DNA from 2 places in the Sphingomonas sp. Leaf28 genome. Region 1 is predicted to be linked to the other one. Evidence: riboswitches for the same ligand, from Rfam matches in the RefSeq annotation. Region 1 holds a riboswitch; the other holds the start of a gene.
What was found. A riboswitch is a leader RNA that binds a small molecule or an ion and turns the genes downstream of it on or off. The one in region 1 is predicted to bind cobalamin.
Positions count from the first base shown of each region.

Region 1 (7,195 bases):
TCTCTAGTGAGGTGGTGTTCGAAGTGGTCGTACCATTGGTCGGCGAGGCCAGACAATCTCAAAGATGAAGCGACCTCTTGGAACGTATGTGGCGTTTGGCGGACAGCCCTGGCCAGTCGTTGGGGATGTTCGGCGATCCTCACGATCGAACGGTAAACAACCCCGGCTATTCCCAAAATTCGATCGATTCCGAGAACGCCCTCACCGTCTCACTGGCGGTTCCCTTTTGGGAATGGCCAAAATGACCAAACCGCCCAATCGCCCAATCGCCGACGCAAAGATGGGTAATTTGCATCCGCGAAAGCGGACATTGGTTCAGCACGACTTTTGCTCCGAACCTATAAAATCGGGTTCTAGCAAAGGTTGGGGTGGGCAAATGACAAGTTCTGTTATTACAAGGCCAACGTTCTAGGCTTTGCCGGTATGTGACATGCCAATAGTAGACGGTTTGGGCTAAACGGGTGGATATGTCCGGTATCCATTATGATGGTGGACGTGTGAGATCAGCTCTTTCGTCAACCGGTGAAATCCTTTGGGGGCTCCGCTATGATGATCCTGTTGCCATCCTGATCAGCAATCTCGGCTATAGCGCCGAAACTACCCCAGCTGATCGGGCCGATATCGAGACCCAGATCGGTAAGTCTGTCCTTTTCCGCGCCCATATTGGGCGTCACGATCGTAACTACGGACCGTCCAGCCTTCTCGAAATCGCAGATTAATTGAATACCCGCCGTGCCAATATTCCGCCACTGCGTCAGGGTAGGCATAGGATGGTCGTCAGCGGGTCGGGCAAGCAGAGTCGTATACCAATCTTCGGCGCGAGCCATGTCAGTTACACATGCCACCGCATACAAGCCTTGGATGTTCATCGCCATGCTCCGATCAGCCTCATTGATAAGCTAGCTCAACGTGGTCGTCCTCCACAATATCGCAGCGCAAGCTCTCCACAATCTTGGGGTGTTGCCAGCCACCTCTCACCGAACAGTTCGCCCAATTTCAGACGTTTTTTGATCGTCTACCTCGGCGGCAGACCAAGCGAAATGCGATTAAACATGAGCTACCAGACGGACCGTCAGGTCAGATGCGCCCAGTGGAACCGAAGCCCTACGGTATTCGCTTACGGTAAATCGTTGGTTGTCGGCGACTGAGAGACTTGGTGCTCCCGCGTAATTTCGGGAGTTCTAATGCCAATTTACTATTTCGAGATTGCCGATGCTAATCCGGCTATTCCCTGTGTCGGAGAGAATTTACCGTCGCTTGCTGCAGCCCGTTGCTTCGCACTAAAATATGCAGGTCTACTTATACGTGATCAGGGCGAGGTGTTCTGGGGCGGAGAAGAGTGGGTCATGACGGTATCGGACGTAAACCACCTAACGATGTTCACGATAATGATTTGCTCCACGGCCGCGCCCGCCACCTTGAACCTCAAGATGCTGATCTGAGAAAGCCATAGGCGGCTATCCCTCGCCCCTTCCCGAATGCAGGCGGTCTGCTTTCCTCTCCGTTCCAGACATTCCCGAAATTGGATCGATTCCGAGAACGCCCTCACCGTCTCACTGGCGGTTCCCTTTTGGGAAGGTTTGGGGGGCTGAAGGCCCGGTACTATCCGATACAACCGAACGGCTTCGCTCGACCATTTTCATCAACCGAAACCATCGTGGATAGAGCCGTGGCCGCATGTCGTCGTTCCCCGGATATTAAATCCTCGGCGCTAAGATCAACACTGATGCGCACGGAACTGCGCCCGGTCATCCGTACTTCGGCGGTTAGCTCGACCATCTCGCCCTTCTGGATAGGGGAACGGAAGTCGATCCGGTCAGATGCTGCCATAACCATTACCGCCCGGGCTTGGCGGGTTGAGGCAATGAATGCCGCCTTGCCCATCATGCGAAGTGCATCACCACCATAGAGGGTGCCGTAATGGTTGGTCTGGTTCGGGAAAATCATTTCGACCATTCGCAACGGCTGCACCGCATCATGCGGAACCATCTCACCCATCGGTGGCAGAGGGTCTTCGCTTCCGACTGCGACGAGCGTGAAACGGCCTCGCGTACACAGCCGTCGTTCGCCCGATACCGGTGCCTCCGCGATCAGTTCGACCTCGACGTCGAGCGACTTACGTCCAACCCGCACGACGCAACCTGTCACCTCGACCATATCGCCGATCCGGGCAGGCGCCGCGAAATCGATCTTTTCCGAAGAGGCGGTGACGAAGGCCGCGCGACCGTGGCGTGAGGCCGCCAGGAAGGCGACCTTGTCCATATGCGCCAGAGCCACACCACCGAACAGCGTGCCGTGGTGATTGGCGTCACCGGGGAAGACCATGTCGATCAGCTGAATAGGGGTGCTGTGGTGTTCCTGTGGCATCCTGGTCCTCAATCATTCGCGAGGGCATCCAGACGCCAGCGACCAACGGGAGAGGTACACCTCTTCCTACAGCACGCAGCGGCCAGACCGGGCACCCCGCCGGTGGTCGTTATGGCGTCGAAGGCAGGTATCCTGGCTCGCGGGTCATCGTCGAAATCCCGGCCTTCCCAGCGCGGAAGCGCCAGTGGCACACGAGGGAATTTCTACTCGCCGCTTACAGTTGCGGGGGCAGCATCGGAATCGAACCGATTTCCCGTCTTAGCCTTCGGCCAATCGGCGAAGGAACCTTGACCTCACTGAGGTCGCAGGAAACGGCCCTTTACGTCAAGGCCAAGTGGCTTCGCGGACTGAGAACGGCATGGTGGGCGTAGCCGTACCACCGTCCGCCATGCTTCCACTCATGCCGCCTCATCAACATATAAAGATATCTTTATATGTTTGTTGACAATGATCGCTCGCTCGTGTCGAACGGCCACGTCGAGGTTCCCCATTCCAGGCATGGCGATGGGGCTAAGACGGGAAGCCGGTGGTGTCCTTCGGGTCAGATTCCGGCGCTGCCCCCGCAACTGTAAGCGGCGAGTGGCGGCTCCATTTCGTGTCACTGGGTTCTCGCAAGGAGCCTGGGAAGGCCGGAGCCACTGCGTTGACCCGTAAGCCAGGATACCTGCCTTCGACGCCATAACGTTCCTCGGACGGGGGTTCCTCCGGTGGATCGCGCTTGATGCGACGGTCCGTGGCTTGCCGCCATCCGGGCCTGTTCACGCCTTGCGCGCTTTCGCCTGACCTCCCGCCCGCATAGCCAGGGTGAGTCATGACGAATAGCGGGTTCATATTCTCGATCAGCAGTATCCCGTTCGACGAGGATTATCGTCCGGCCGACAACACGCGCATCACCACCAATTTTGCCAATCTCGCGCGCGGAGACAGCCGACAGGAGAATCTGCGCAACACGCTGGTGATGATCGACCATCGGTTCAACGCGCTGATGCACTGGGATAATCCCAGGGGTGATCGCTACACGCTTGAGCTGAAGATCGTCTCGGCCGCGCTCACGCTCGGGGATGGTGCCGACGACGAAGCCTTCCCGCTGATCGAGATTCTGCACACGACCGTGACCGACCGGATCAGCGGAGAGCGATCCGACGGCATGATCGGCAACAACTTCTCGTCCTATGTACGTGACTACGATTTCAGCGTCGTCCTGCCTGACCACCTGAAGGCTGGGGGTGGCGGTGCGCCAGAGGGGTTCGGCGATCTGCACGGCAACTTGTTCAAGCACTTCCTTGGCTCGAGCGCCTACCGTGACAATTTCCGCAAGCCCCCGGTTATCTGCCTCAGCGTGTCGAGCAAGGAGGTGTATCACCGGACCGCCAACGTGCATCCGATCCTCGGCGTCGAGTACCGGAACGACAAGTTTTCCTCGACCGATCAGTATTTCGCCAAGATGGGTATGAAGGTGCGCTACTTCATGCCGCCACACAGCGTCGCGCCGTTCGCCGTCTATCACACCGGCGATCTTGTCAGCGACTACACCAACCTTGAACTTGCCAGCACCATCGCAACGATGGAGACGTTCCAGAAAATCTATCGTCCTGAAATCTACAATGCGAACTCGGTCGCGGCGGAGCATTATCAGCCGAGCCTGAAGTATCAGGACTATTCGCTGACTCGCATCGTCTACGATCGCGAGGAACGTGGTTGCCTCGCTGTCGAGCAGGGCAAATTCGCCGAAGAGCATTTCATCAAGCCGCACAGTGCCGCGCTTCGGCGCTGGTCCGCGACCTGCGGCCTCTGATCCCCACGACACGAAGGTATTTGCATCATGACGACATTGTTGCCGACGACGACCGCGGGTAGCCTGCCCAAGCCTTCCTGGCTCGCCCAGCCCGAGACCTTGTGGTCGCCCTGGAAGCTGGAGGGCGACGAGCTGGTCGCTGGCAAGCAGGACGCGCTCCGCCTCGCGGTCAAGGACCAACGGCAGGCGGGTATCGACATCCTCGGTGACGGCGAGCAGACCCGCCAGCACTTCGTCACGACCTTCATCGAGCATCTCGACGGTGTCGATTTCGAGAAGCGCGAGACGGTGCGCATCCGCAACCGCTACGACGCCAGCGTGCCGACGGTCGTCGGCGCCGTATCGCGCCCGAAATCGGTCTTCGTCGACGACGCCCGTTTCCTGCGCGCGCAGACCGATCAGCCGATCAAGTGGACGCTGCCGGGGCCGATGACGATGATCGATACCCTCTACGACGCGCATTACCGGAGCCGCGAGAAGCTGGCATGGGAGTTCGCCCGCATCCTCAACGAGGAAGCCCGCGAGCTGCAGGCGGTCGGCGTCGACATCATCCAGTTCGACGAACCCGCCTTCAACGTGTTTTTCAACGAGGCGAACGACTGGGGCATCGCTGCCCTGGAGCGCGCGGCCGAAGGGATGACGGCTGAGACCGCCGTCCACATCTGCTATGGCTATGGCATCAAGGCTAACACCGACTGGAAGAAGACGCTCGGCTCCGAATGGCGCCAGTACGAGGAAACCTTCCCCAACCTGCAAAGGTCGAAGATCGATATCATCTCGCTCGAATGCCAGAACTCGCGCGTGCCGATGGACCTGATCGAGCTCGTCCGCGGCAAGAAGGTGATGGTCGGCGCGATAGACGTCGCGACCGACACGATCGAGACGCCGGAGCAGGTTGCCGAAACATTGCGCAATGCGCTGCGCTTCGTCGATGCCGACAAGCTCTTGCCCGCCACCAACTGCGGGATGGCGCCGCTGTCGCGCGACGTCGCTCGGGGCAAGCTCCAGGCGCTGAGTGCCGGCGCGGAAATTGTGCGGCGAGAGATACTCGGCTGATCACGGCGGTGTTGCATCGCCAGCGCGGAACGGGTCCCAGGCTGGCGATGCCCTCGGCCAGGTCAGAAATTGACCCTGGTACCCAGACGCAAGGTTCGTGGTTCGACCACACGACTCAACCGGCCATCCGTTGGCCCTGAAGCGTCAAACGAGGGAATATAGGATTCGTAAAAATAGGCGATGTCCTTGTCACGGCTGTCGAGAATGTTGAGCACCTCGCCATACACCTCGAACCGGCCGATTTTGCGGGCCGCCCGGACGTTGACGACGGTGCTTCCTGAATCCCGGACGCTATTGTCTTCGATCAGCGGATAAGGCCCGAGGTGACGGACGCGAACGCTTGCCTCCCACGGATCGAGCACCAGCGCGATCCCGGCGGATGCGGCGTTCTCGAAGGCGTTCGGAATGCGATCACCATTGTCGTACCGCGACCGGCTCGCGGTGTAATTGCCGTCGATCGCAAGCCACGGCCTGGGCCGCCAGAACGCCACCAGTTCATAGCCACGACGCTCGCTGGCACCGGTCGGTTCGACCGCGTTGGAATCTCCGACGAAGCGCAGTTCGCTGTCGACGTCGAGCCACCAATAGGTCGCGGTCAGCGTAATGCCGGGTAACTGCCACCGGGCGCCGACTTCACGGCCGTTGCCGCGGACCAGCACAGGCACCGGCGTTTCGACGTTTACCGCGCCGCGGACGTCGTTGGAGTGGAACCCACGTCCCCAGTTGCCGTAGAACTCCAGCCGATCGGTCGGCGAGTACGCGATCGATGCCTTGGGCGATAGGATCGTGTCGTCGCCGCTGCCTTCCCCGGCCAACACCGCCGCCTGATCCCGCGCGCGAACGACGTAGTGATAATAGTCCCCGCGGACCCCACCGATCAGGCGGAGGCCCTTAACCGGCGTCCATGTCGCTTCGCCATACAAAGCTGCCGACGCTTCCTCGACATGGTAGCGGCCGAGCGATGACAGGAACGATCGCGCGCTGGTGCGGTACACACCGACGCTACCGATATGGTCGTAGCGCTCTTCGGTACCGAGCGAGACGGCGAGGGTCGGCGCGAGCGTCCAGCGCTTTTCGCCCCGTGCACCGACGATCCAGCGTTTGTCGAACTGGCGGATTTGCGCGCTGGTCCCGTCCGGATCGGTGTAGGTCGGGTTCGAATACATCGACCAGTCGTAGAACTGACCATACACATTGGCGTGCCAGTCCGGCTGGCGGACCGCGATATTGCCGACCAACCGTGTGGTCTCGCCGCGTGCAGTCGGATCGGGTGAGCAGAAGACGTCCTTGCAGAGCGCGGTACCGATTATGCGCTCCGGAATTTGTTCGGTCGGACGCCAGGTCGCGCGGTAGGCGTTGAGCGACGCTTCGATCTGGCCTGCACCGGCTGGAGCAGTATATTTCGCGAAGCCAGAGGCATGGCGCAGATGCTCAGGCTCCTCCCAAGGGCCGTCATAGACCTTGGTCTGCGCGACGAGCGTCAGTTTGCCGGTGCCGATCCCGTCGATCGTGCCACCCGCGGCGATCCGGCCATAGCCATAAGAGCCGCCCTCGACCGACAGGAACGGCCGGGCGAGGCCATCGATCGTGGTCATGTACGCAGCCCCCGCCAGCGCGAAGTCGCCGCCATCGGCACGGTATGGCCCTTTGCGAAAATCCTCGCGCGCGACGATCTCCGGGATCAGTCCGTTGAGATCGAGATAGCCCTGGCCGTGACCGTGCGTGCGCAGGTTCATCTGCACCCCGTCGATATAGGTCGTGAAGTCCGAGCCGTGATCGAGATTGAAGCCACGCAGGAAATACTGGTTGGCCTTGCCGCTGCCCGAATGCTGCGCAGCGACCATCCCGGGAATCGCTTCCAGCAGTTCGGCGACGCGCAGCAGCGGGCGAACCAGAAGGTCGGCCCCGGCGACGGTGCCCTCACTCGCTGCATGCGCAACACCGATCTTCGCTTCGCCGCGGCCGAACACGACGATG
Region 1 is NZ_LMKX01000010.1:3,775-10,969, forward strand. It holds gene ASE79_RS15500 (VOC family protein) at 516-875, opposite strand; gene ASE79_RS21065 (DUF6894 family protein) at 1,185-1,442, shown strand; gene ASE79_RS15505 (acyl-CoA thioesterase) at 1,603-2,367, opposite strand; cobalamin riboswitch at 2,472-2,672, opposite strand; cobalamin riboswitch at 2,831-3,054, shown strand; gene ASE79_RS15510 (putative oxygenase MesX) at 3,179-4,162, shown strand; gene ASE79_RS15515 (methionine synthase) at 4,190-5,218, shown strand; gene ASE79_RS15520 (TonB-dependent receptor) at 5,281-7,195, opposite strand, start outside.

Region 2 (7,195 bases), on a different contig from region 1:
ACCGACTTCACGACAGCATCGATCTCGCCACCGTCGGACCCGTCCGCGATCAGGATGCCGACCTGGCGACCCTCGAGCGTCTCCTTCATCGACTTCTGGATCGACAGTGCGTCGCTCGCAGGCATGTCGATCGGCTCACGATAGGCGGGGTTCGCCGCTGGCAGCTCGATGCCGAGACCGTCGGCGACCCGCGTTGCCAGTTCCTCGTTCACATTGCGCAGGTTGGCGACGGTGCGCTCCTGGACATGCGCGAGGCCGACCTTTGACAGTTCGAACGTGAACGCCGAAGCGATATGCGCCTTCTCGTTGTCGGTCGCCGACACCCAGAACAGGCGTGCCTGGCTATAGTGATCGCCGAACAGTTCGGCGCGCATCCGCAGCTTCTCGCCCTGCTCGTCCGCACCGGTCGGGTTGGTCGTCGTCACGAAGCCGTTCGGCGATTCGCGCGGACCACCGTCCTCGCCAACGACCGACAGGCTGTTGGGCTCGTAATTCGCCCGGCCCTTCGGCACCTTGGTCTGCATCATCCCGTCGCGCTGGAAGTTCTGCGCGTTGTTGCGCGGCGCGTTGACCGGGATCTGGTGGAAGTTGGTCGTCCCAAGACGCGACTTCTGCGTGTCGAGATAGCTGAACAGGCGGCCCTGGAGCAGCGGATCGTTCGAGAAATCGATCCCCGGCACGATGTTGGTCGGCAGGAACGCGACCTGCTCGGTCTCGGCGAAGAAGTTGTCGACGTTGCGGTCGAGCACCATCCGGCCGATGATCCGGACGGGAACGTCCTCCTCGGGGATCAGCTTGGTCGAATCAAGCACGTCATAGGGCTGCGCTTCGGCGAACGCCTTGTCGAACACCTGGATGCCCAGCTCCCACTCGGGGAAGTCGCCGGTATCGATCGCTTCCCACAGGTCGCGACGATGATAGTCGTTGTCGGCGGCCTGGAGCTTCAACGTCTCGTCCCAGATCGTCGACTGAAGACCGAGCTTCGGCTTCCAGTGGAACTTCACGAAGCTCGACTTGCCCTCGTCGTTGACGAGCTGGAACGTATGGACGCCAAAGCCTTCCATCATGCGCAGCGAGCGGGGCAACGTGCGGTCCGACATCGCCCACATCTGCATGTGCGTCGATTCCGGCGTCAGCGAGGCCCAGTCCCAGAACGTGTCATGCGCCGAACCCGCCTGCGGATAGGCGCGATCGGCTTCCATCTTCACCGAATGGATCAGGTCGGGGAACTTGATCGCGTCCTGGATGAAGAACACCGGGATGTTGTTGCCTACAAGATCCCAGTTGCCCTCGGTCGTGTAGAACTTGACCGCAAACCCGCGAACGTCGCGCGGCGTGTCCACCGAACCGGCACCACCGGCCACGGTCGAAAAGCGCGTGAACAGCTCGGTCTTGGTGCCCTTCTTGAACACCGCCGCCTTGGTCAGGTCCGAAATGTCGTCGGTAGCCTCGAAATAGCCATGCGCGCCCGAACCGCGGGCGTGGACGATCCGCTCGGGGATCCGCTCATGGTCGAAGTGGAAGATCTTCTCGCGCAGCACGAAATCTTCGAGCAGCGTCGGACCGCGCACGCCCGATTTCAGGCTGTTCTGGTTGTCGGAGACGGGCACGCCGTGGTTGGTCGTGAGAACGGGCACATCGCCGCCGGCCTGCTGGTGCGTCTCGCCACCGTTGCCGGGATTGCGCTCTGCGGGGTCGCTCATAGCAAATCCTTGTTTGATAGTCATAGTTCTGGAGAGTGAACGATCCTCGTCCGCGGCCGGGTCCACGCTAATGAAAGAATTCGGGGGCCGCGCCCCGAGCGGTGGACAGGATGCCTCAGTGACAGCATCGGCGTTGCGGTCTACCCGTGCGCCGTGCTCGCCATACGCCGCCTCTTTTCGTCCTGCCCGCTGCTCGCGGGATGGCTGTGCGTAACGGCATTGGCGATGAAGCTGCTGGTGCCCACGGGGTACATGATCGCAAACCAGTCCGGGCACATCGCGATCACGCTATGCCCGGGTGCTGCTCCGATGACCGTAACGGCGATGGATATGGGCACACCCGATCACATCATGGCGGGCCATGCGATGCCGGAGCATGATCCGTCGACGAGCCACGGCAAGACGGAGCTGCCCTGCGCGTTCTCGGGGCTGTCGGCGCAGGCGCTGGCCAGTGTCGATGCGATCCTGCTGATCGCGGCGATCGCGTTCGTCGTGGCGATCGGCGTCCGCCCGATCCGTCCCCCCGTCCACGCCAGCGCGCCGCATCTGCGCCCGCCGCTGCGGGGCCCGCCGACTCTGCTTTCGACCGTCTGACCCGTACCGCGCGTCGCCCGACGCGCGGTTCGCCACCTCTGTCGACGCGCGTCCGTGTGGTCGCGCGCCTGTCGAAAGCCCTGGTTCATGTTCGATACTCCGTCTACTTTCGGGGCGGCGATGGCGATCGCCCTCGCCTCGCCCGCCACCGCGCAAACCCCGGCCCCCGCCCCCGCCCCAACCGAGTCCGATACGCGCTTCGTGATCGGCGAGGTCGTCGTGACCGCGCGCAGCATGGCGCGCTCGACCGAGACCATCCTGACCTCGGTCGACATGCTCGGCGGCGACATCGCGCAACGCCAGTCGGTCGACAATGCGTGGGAGCTGTTTGCCCGTCTGCCGGGCGTCGTGCTCACCGACTTCAACCAGGGCACCACGTCCGGCCGCTTCTCGATCCGCGGGTTCAACGGCGAAGGCGAGATCAACGCGGTCAAGCTGATGATCGACGGCATACCCAGCAACGACAATGCCGGCGGCATGACCGGTATCGACATGATCTCCCCGCTCGACGTCGCCGGGATCGAACTGGTCCGCGGCACGTCCGATCCGCGCTGGGGGCTGAACAATATCGCCGGCAACGCCAATATCCTGACGCGGATCGGCGGCAATTATCTCGACGCGCGCCTGATCGGCGGTGCGTTCGGGACGGTCGACGCACAGGCCTCGGCTGGACTGGAGCGCGGCGGGTTCAGCCAGAACTACCTGATCGGCTACCGGCGGACCGACGCGTATCGCGACCATGCCGACCTCGATCGCCTGAATCTCGCGGGCAAATGGTTCTATGATGTCGGATCCACCCGGATCGGCGCGATCGTCCGTCACTCGGCCGCGCACGCGCAGGAGCCGGGCTATCTGACCGATGCCGACGCCGATACCGACCGCACCCGATCCTATGCGGTGTCGGCTACCGATGGCGGCACGCGACGGATCGGCCAGTACAGCCTGCATCTCGACGCCGATCTCGCCGACCCGCTCGCGCTCAGCGTCAAGGGCTATGCCAACAGCCTGCACGACGACCGCTACGTCCGCTACTCCGCAGGCGTCCCGCAACAGCGGCGCCTGACCGAGGAATGGCAATATGGCGCGACCGCCGCGCTGCATTACCACCCCCGCGTCGAGTTTCTCCACGCGCTGATGATCGAGGCTGGCGGCGACGTGCAGGTGCAGGACAATAAGAGCCTGCGCTGGCTGACCGACCGACGCACGCCCACCAGCCAGACGCGCGACCAGGATTTCGGGCTGACCGTCTATGGCGGCTATCTCCAGGCGGTGATCGAGCCGACCGACTGGCTCAAGATCACCCCCGCCTGGCGGATCGACCGAGTCGCGGGCGATTTCACCAATCGCCTGGCGGGCACGACCGCGCCGATCAACGACTATGGCACGATCAGCCAGCCCAAGCTGAGCGTCGCGGTCACGCCCGTGACCGGCGTCACCGCCTATGCGAATTACGGACGCACCTTCCAGATCGGCGCTGGCTCGGCCTCGTATCTGGTGCCGCCACGAACGACCGATGTCGCACCCTCGATCAACGAAGGCTATGAAGCAGGCGTCAAGCTCACGCGCGGGCGCTTTCTCGAAGCGCGCGTCGCATTGTGGCAGCAGACCGCGAGCGGCGAGCTCAAGCGACGGCTGAACGATCCGTCCGGCGATGTCGACAATCTCGGCCAGACGCGGCGACGCGGGATCGATCTGCAGCTGGACCTGAAGCCGGTCCGCACCGTTGCGCTATGGGGCAGCTATTCGCACCAGACCGCGCGGATCGTCACGCCTGATCCCGCCACCCCGTCGCAGGCGGGCAACGCGATCGACCATGTCCCGCAGAACGTCTTCTCGGGCGGGCTCGACGTCACGCCCGATCCCAAGGTCCGGCTGTCCTTATGGGGTAACGGCCAGTCGAGCTACGAACTCGTCCCCGCCAACACGCAGGGCCGCTACGGCGAGTACGTCGTCCTCAATGCCGAGGTGGCGTACAAGCTGACGCCGAGGATCGAGATATCCGCGCAGCTGAAGAACCTCGCGAACGAGCGTTACGAGTATGTCTGGTACGACGGCACGCAGCGGCTCCACGCGCCCGCCGATCCGCGATCGCTGTTCGGTGCGGTCCGGTTGACGCTCTGATGACGCGCCGACCGCCGCTGCGCGCCATCGTGCGGCGCGTGCACCTCTGGCTGGGTCTGTCGATCGGCGCGCTGTTCGCGTTCGCCGGGCTGACTGGCAGCATACTCGTCTTCTATCCGGAGATCGACGCGGCACTGAACCCCGCGTTGCGCGCGGTGACCGACGACGCGCGTGCCCGCTCCTGGCAGGCGATCGTCGACACGCTCCACCGCGAGCATCCCACCCGCACCGGCGCATGGCGGATCGAGGTGACCGGGGACGGCGGCGCGATCCCGGTGCGCTATTACCAGCCAAGTGAAACCGCGGGCCACGATTTCGCGCCGTTCCTCGCCTGGGTCGATCCGGTCCGCCTGACGACGATCCGCACCGGCTTCTGGGGCGATACGGTCGTCACCTGGATCTACGATCTCCATTACCGGCTGCTGCTCGAAAAGCCCGGTGGGGTCGCCATGGGGATCGCGGGCATCGTCATGCTCGGGATGATCGCCAGCGGGATCTGGGCATGGTGGCCCCGCCCCGGCAGCTGGTGGCGCGCGCTCCGCTTCAAGCGCGACGCCGCGCCGCTCCGTTGTCTGTATGACTGGCACAAGCTGATCGGTCTGGGCGGCGCGATCCTCGTGCTCGTCGTCACCGCGACCGGGGTGATGCTCGATTTGCCCGACCAGACCCGGTTCGTGATCGCGCGCGCCTCGCCCCTCTACCGGACCCCGCCGCTGGCCGTGGTCGCGCGCGGCGCGCGCCTGCCGGTCGATCGATTGGTCGCCATTGCCGAACACGTCTTCCCCGGAGCCGCGCTCGCCTGGATCGAGACGCCCGCCTCGCCGACCGGCGCCATCCGGATCAATCTCGCGCAGGACGGCGAACCCAGCCGCCGTTTCCCACGCACCAACGTTTGGCTCGATCCCTATACCGGTGCCGTCCTCGCGACGCGCGACGGGCTTGCCGAGACGGGCGGCGACGTCGTGATGAACTGGCTCCACCCGCTGCACGGGGGAGAGGCGCTGGGGCTGACGGGGCGCATCCTGGCCTTCATCGCTGGCCTCGTGCCGATCGCGCTGTTCGTGACCGGCGTGATCCGGTGGCAGCGTCGTCGCGAGCGCCGCACGCCGCAAAGGACGATTGGCACTCGCGGCGAACCCGGCTAGCACGATGCGCGAGCAGCCGGTTCGACCGGAGGCTCGCTAGATCGCGTCGGTGCCCTTCGGGGCTTGAAGGGGAATGCGGTGCGGAGGGTTCGCCATCCAATGCCGCAGCTGTCCCTGCAACTGTAAGCGGCGAGCGAAACGCACACGCCCTTCGCGACGAGGGGCAGCCACTGGGTCAACGACCTGGGAAGGTGTGGCGTGGAGCCGTGACCCGCGAGCCAGGAGACCTGCCGGCGTCTGGTCGCTCTCGTCCCGGCCCAGGGGGTGGCCGAGGCACGGTGAACGCCGTCTGAGCGACGACCTTGTGGCGGGGGCCGCATCGACGACGCGCGTCGGCCGCTCATGGCGTCCGGTCTTCACGCGTCCCGGCCGCGTGCGGCAGGTCCCCGTCCTCGTCGGACGCCGGGGAGTTCTGCATGACGACGATGACGATCGATGAGCCCGCCAAGAAAACGCCCGGCGGGCCGGCACGGATGGCGACGCGCAAACGCATCGGCTGGATGTTCGCAAGCCTGGTCGCGGCCAATATCGCCGCCTGGGGCTGGGCCTTCTCACTGTTCCACGCGCAGCCGCTGATGCTCGGCACCGCGTTGCTCGCCTGGGGGCTGGGCCTGCGCCACGCAGTCGATGCGGATCATATCGCCGCGATCGACAATGTGACGCGCAAGCTGATGCAGGACGGCCAGCGCCCGATCGCGGTCGGCTTCTGGTTCGCGATCGGCCATTCGGGGATCGTGCTGATCGCCGCGGTCGCCATCGCGCTCACCGCCAGCGCGCTCGCGCAGTTCGAGGCGTTCAAACAGGTTGGCGGCGTGATCGCCACCGTCATCTCGGCAGTGTTCCTGTTCACGATCGCCGCGATGAACCTCGTCATCCTGCGCTCGGTCTGGCGGACGTTCGGCCATGTCCGCAGCGGCGGCGTCTATGTCGAGGAAGACCTTGATCTGCTGCTCGGCAACCGCGGGCTGCTCGCGCGTCTGTTCCGGCCGATGTTCCGGCTCGTCACGCGCAGCTGGCACATGGCGCCGCTCGGATTCCTGTTCGGGCTCGGCTTCGATACCGCAACCGAGGTCGCGATCCTCGGCCTGTCCGCGAGCCAGGCCGCGGACGGTCTGTCGATCGGCACCATCCTCGTCCTCCCGATCCTGTTCGCGACGGGCATGGCGCTGGTCGATACGGCGGACGGTGTCGTGATGCTCGGCGCGTATGAATGGGCGTTCGTGAAGCCGATCCGCAAGCTCTACTACAACATCACCATCACGCTGATCTCGGCAATCGTCGCGATCGCGATCGGCGGGATCGAGACGCTGGCGCTGCTGGGCGCCAAGCTCGGCCTGTCGGGGGGCGTCTGGGATCTGGCGGCCGCGCTGGGCGAGAATTTCAACGGCCTCGGCTTTGCGATCATCGGCCTGTTCGTGCTGTGCTGGGTGCTGAGCTTTGCGATCTATCGCTGGAAACGCTTCGACGAGATCGAGGTCGTGCACGGATGATACCCCTTCGTCATCCCGGGCTCGACCCGGGACCCAGAGCCAAACGCCGAGTCATGCGTGGCTCTGGATCCTGACTTTCGTCAGGATGACGGGCGCGAGCGAGTTGGCAGTCCCGTGATATTCCTCTAACCCCACGCCCGAG
Region 2 is NZ_LMKX01000007.1:733,739-740,933, forward strand. It holds gene ASE79_RS09735 (catalase) at 1-1,703, opposite strand, end outside; gene ASE79_RS09740 (hypothetical protein) at 1,857-2,297, shown strand; gene ASE79_RS09745 (TonB-dependent receptor) at 2,385-4,418, shown strand; gene ASE79_RS09750 (PepSY-associated TM helix domain-containing protein) at 4,418-5,563, shown strand; cobalamin riboswitch at 5,594-5,813, shown strand; gene ASE79_RS09755 (HoxN/HupN/NixA family nickel/cobalt transporter) at 6,064-7,053, shown strand.
Region 2: another riboswitch for cobalamin. It lies ahead of ASE79_RS09755 (HoxN/HupN/NixA family nickel/cobalt transporter); the one in region 1 lies ahead of ASE79_RS15510 (putative oxygenase MesX).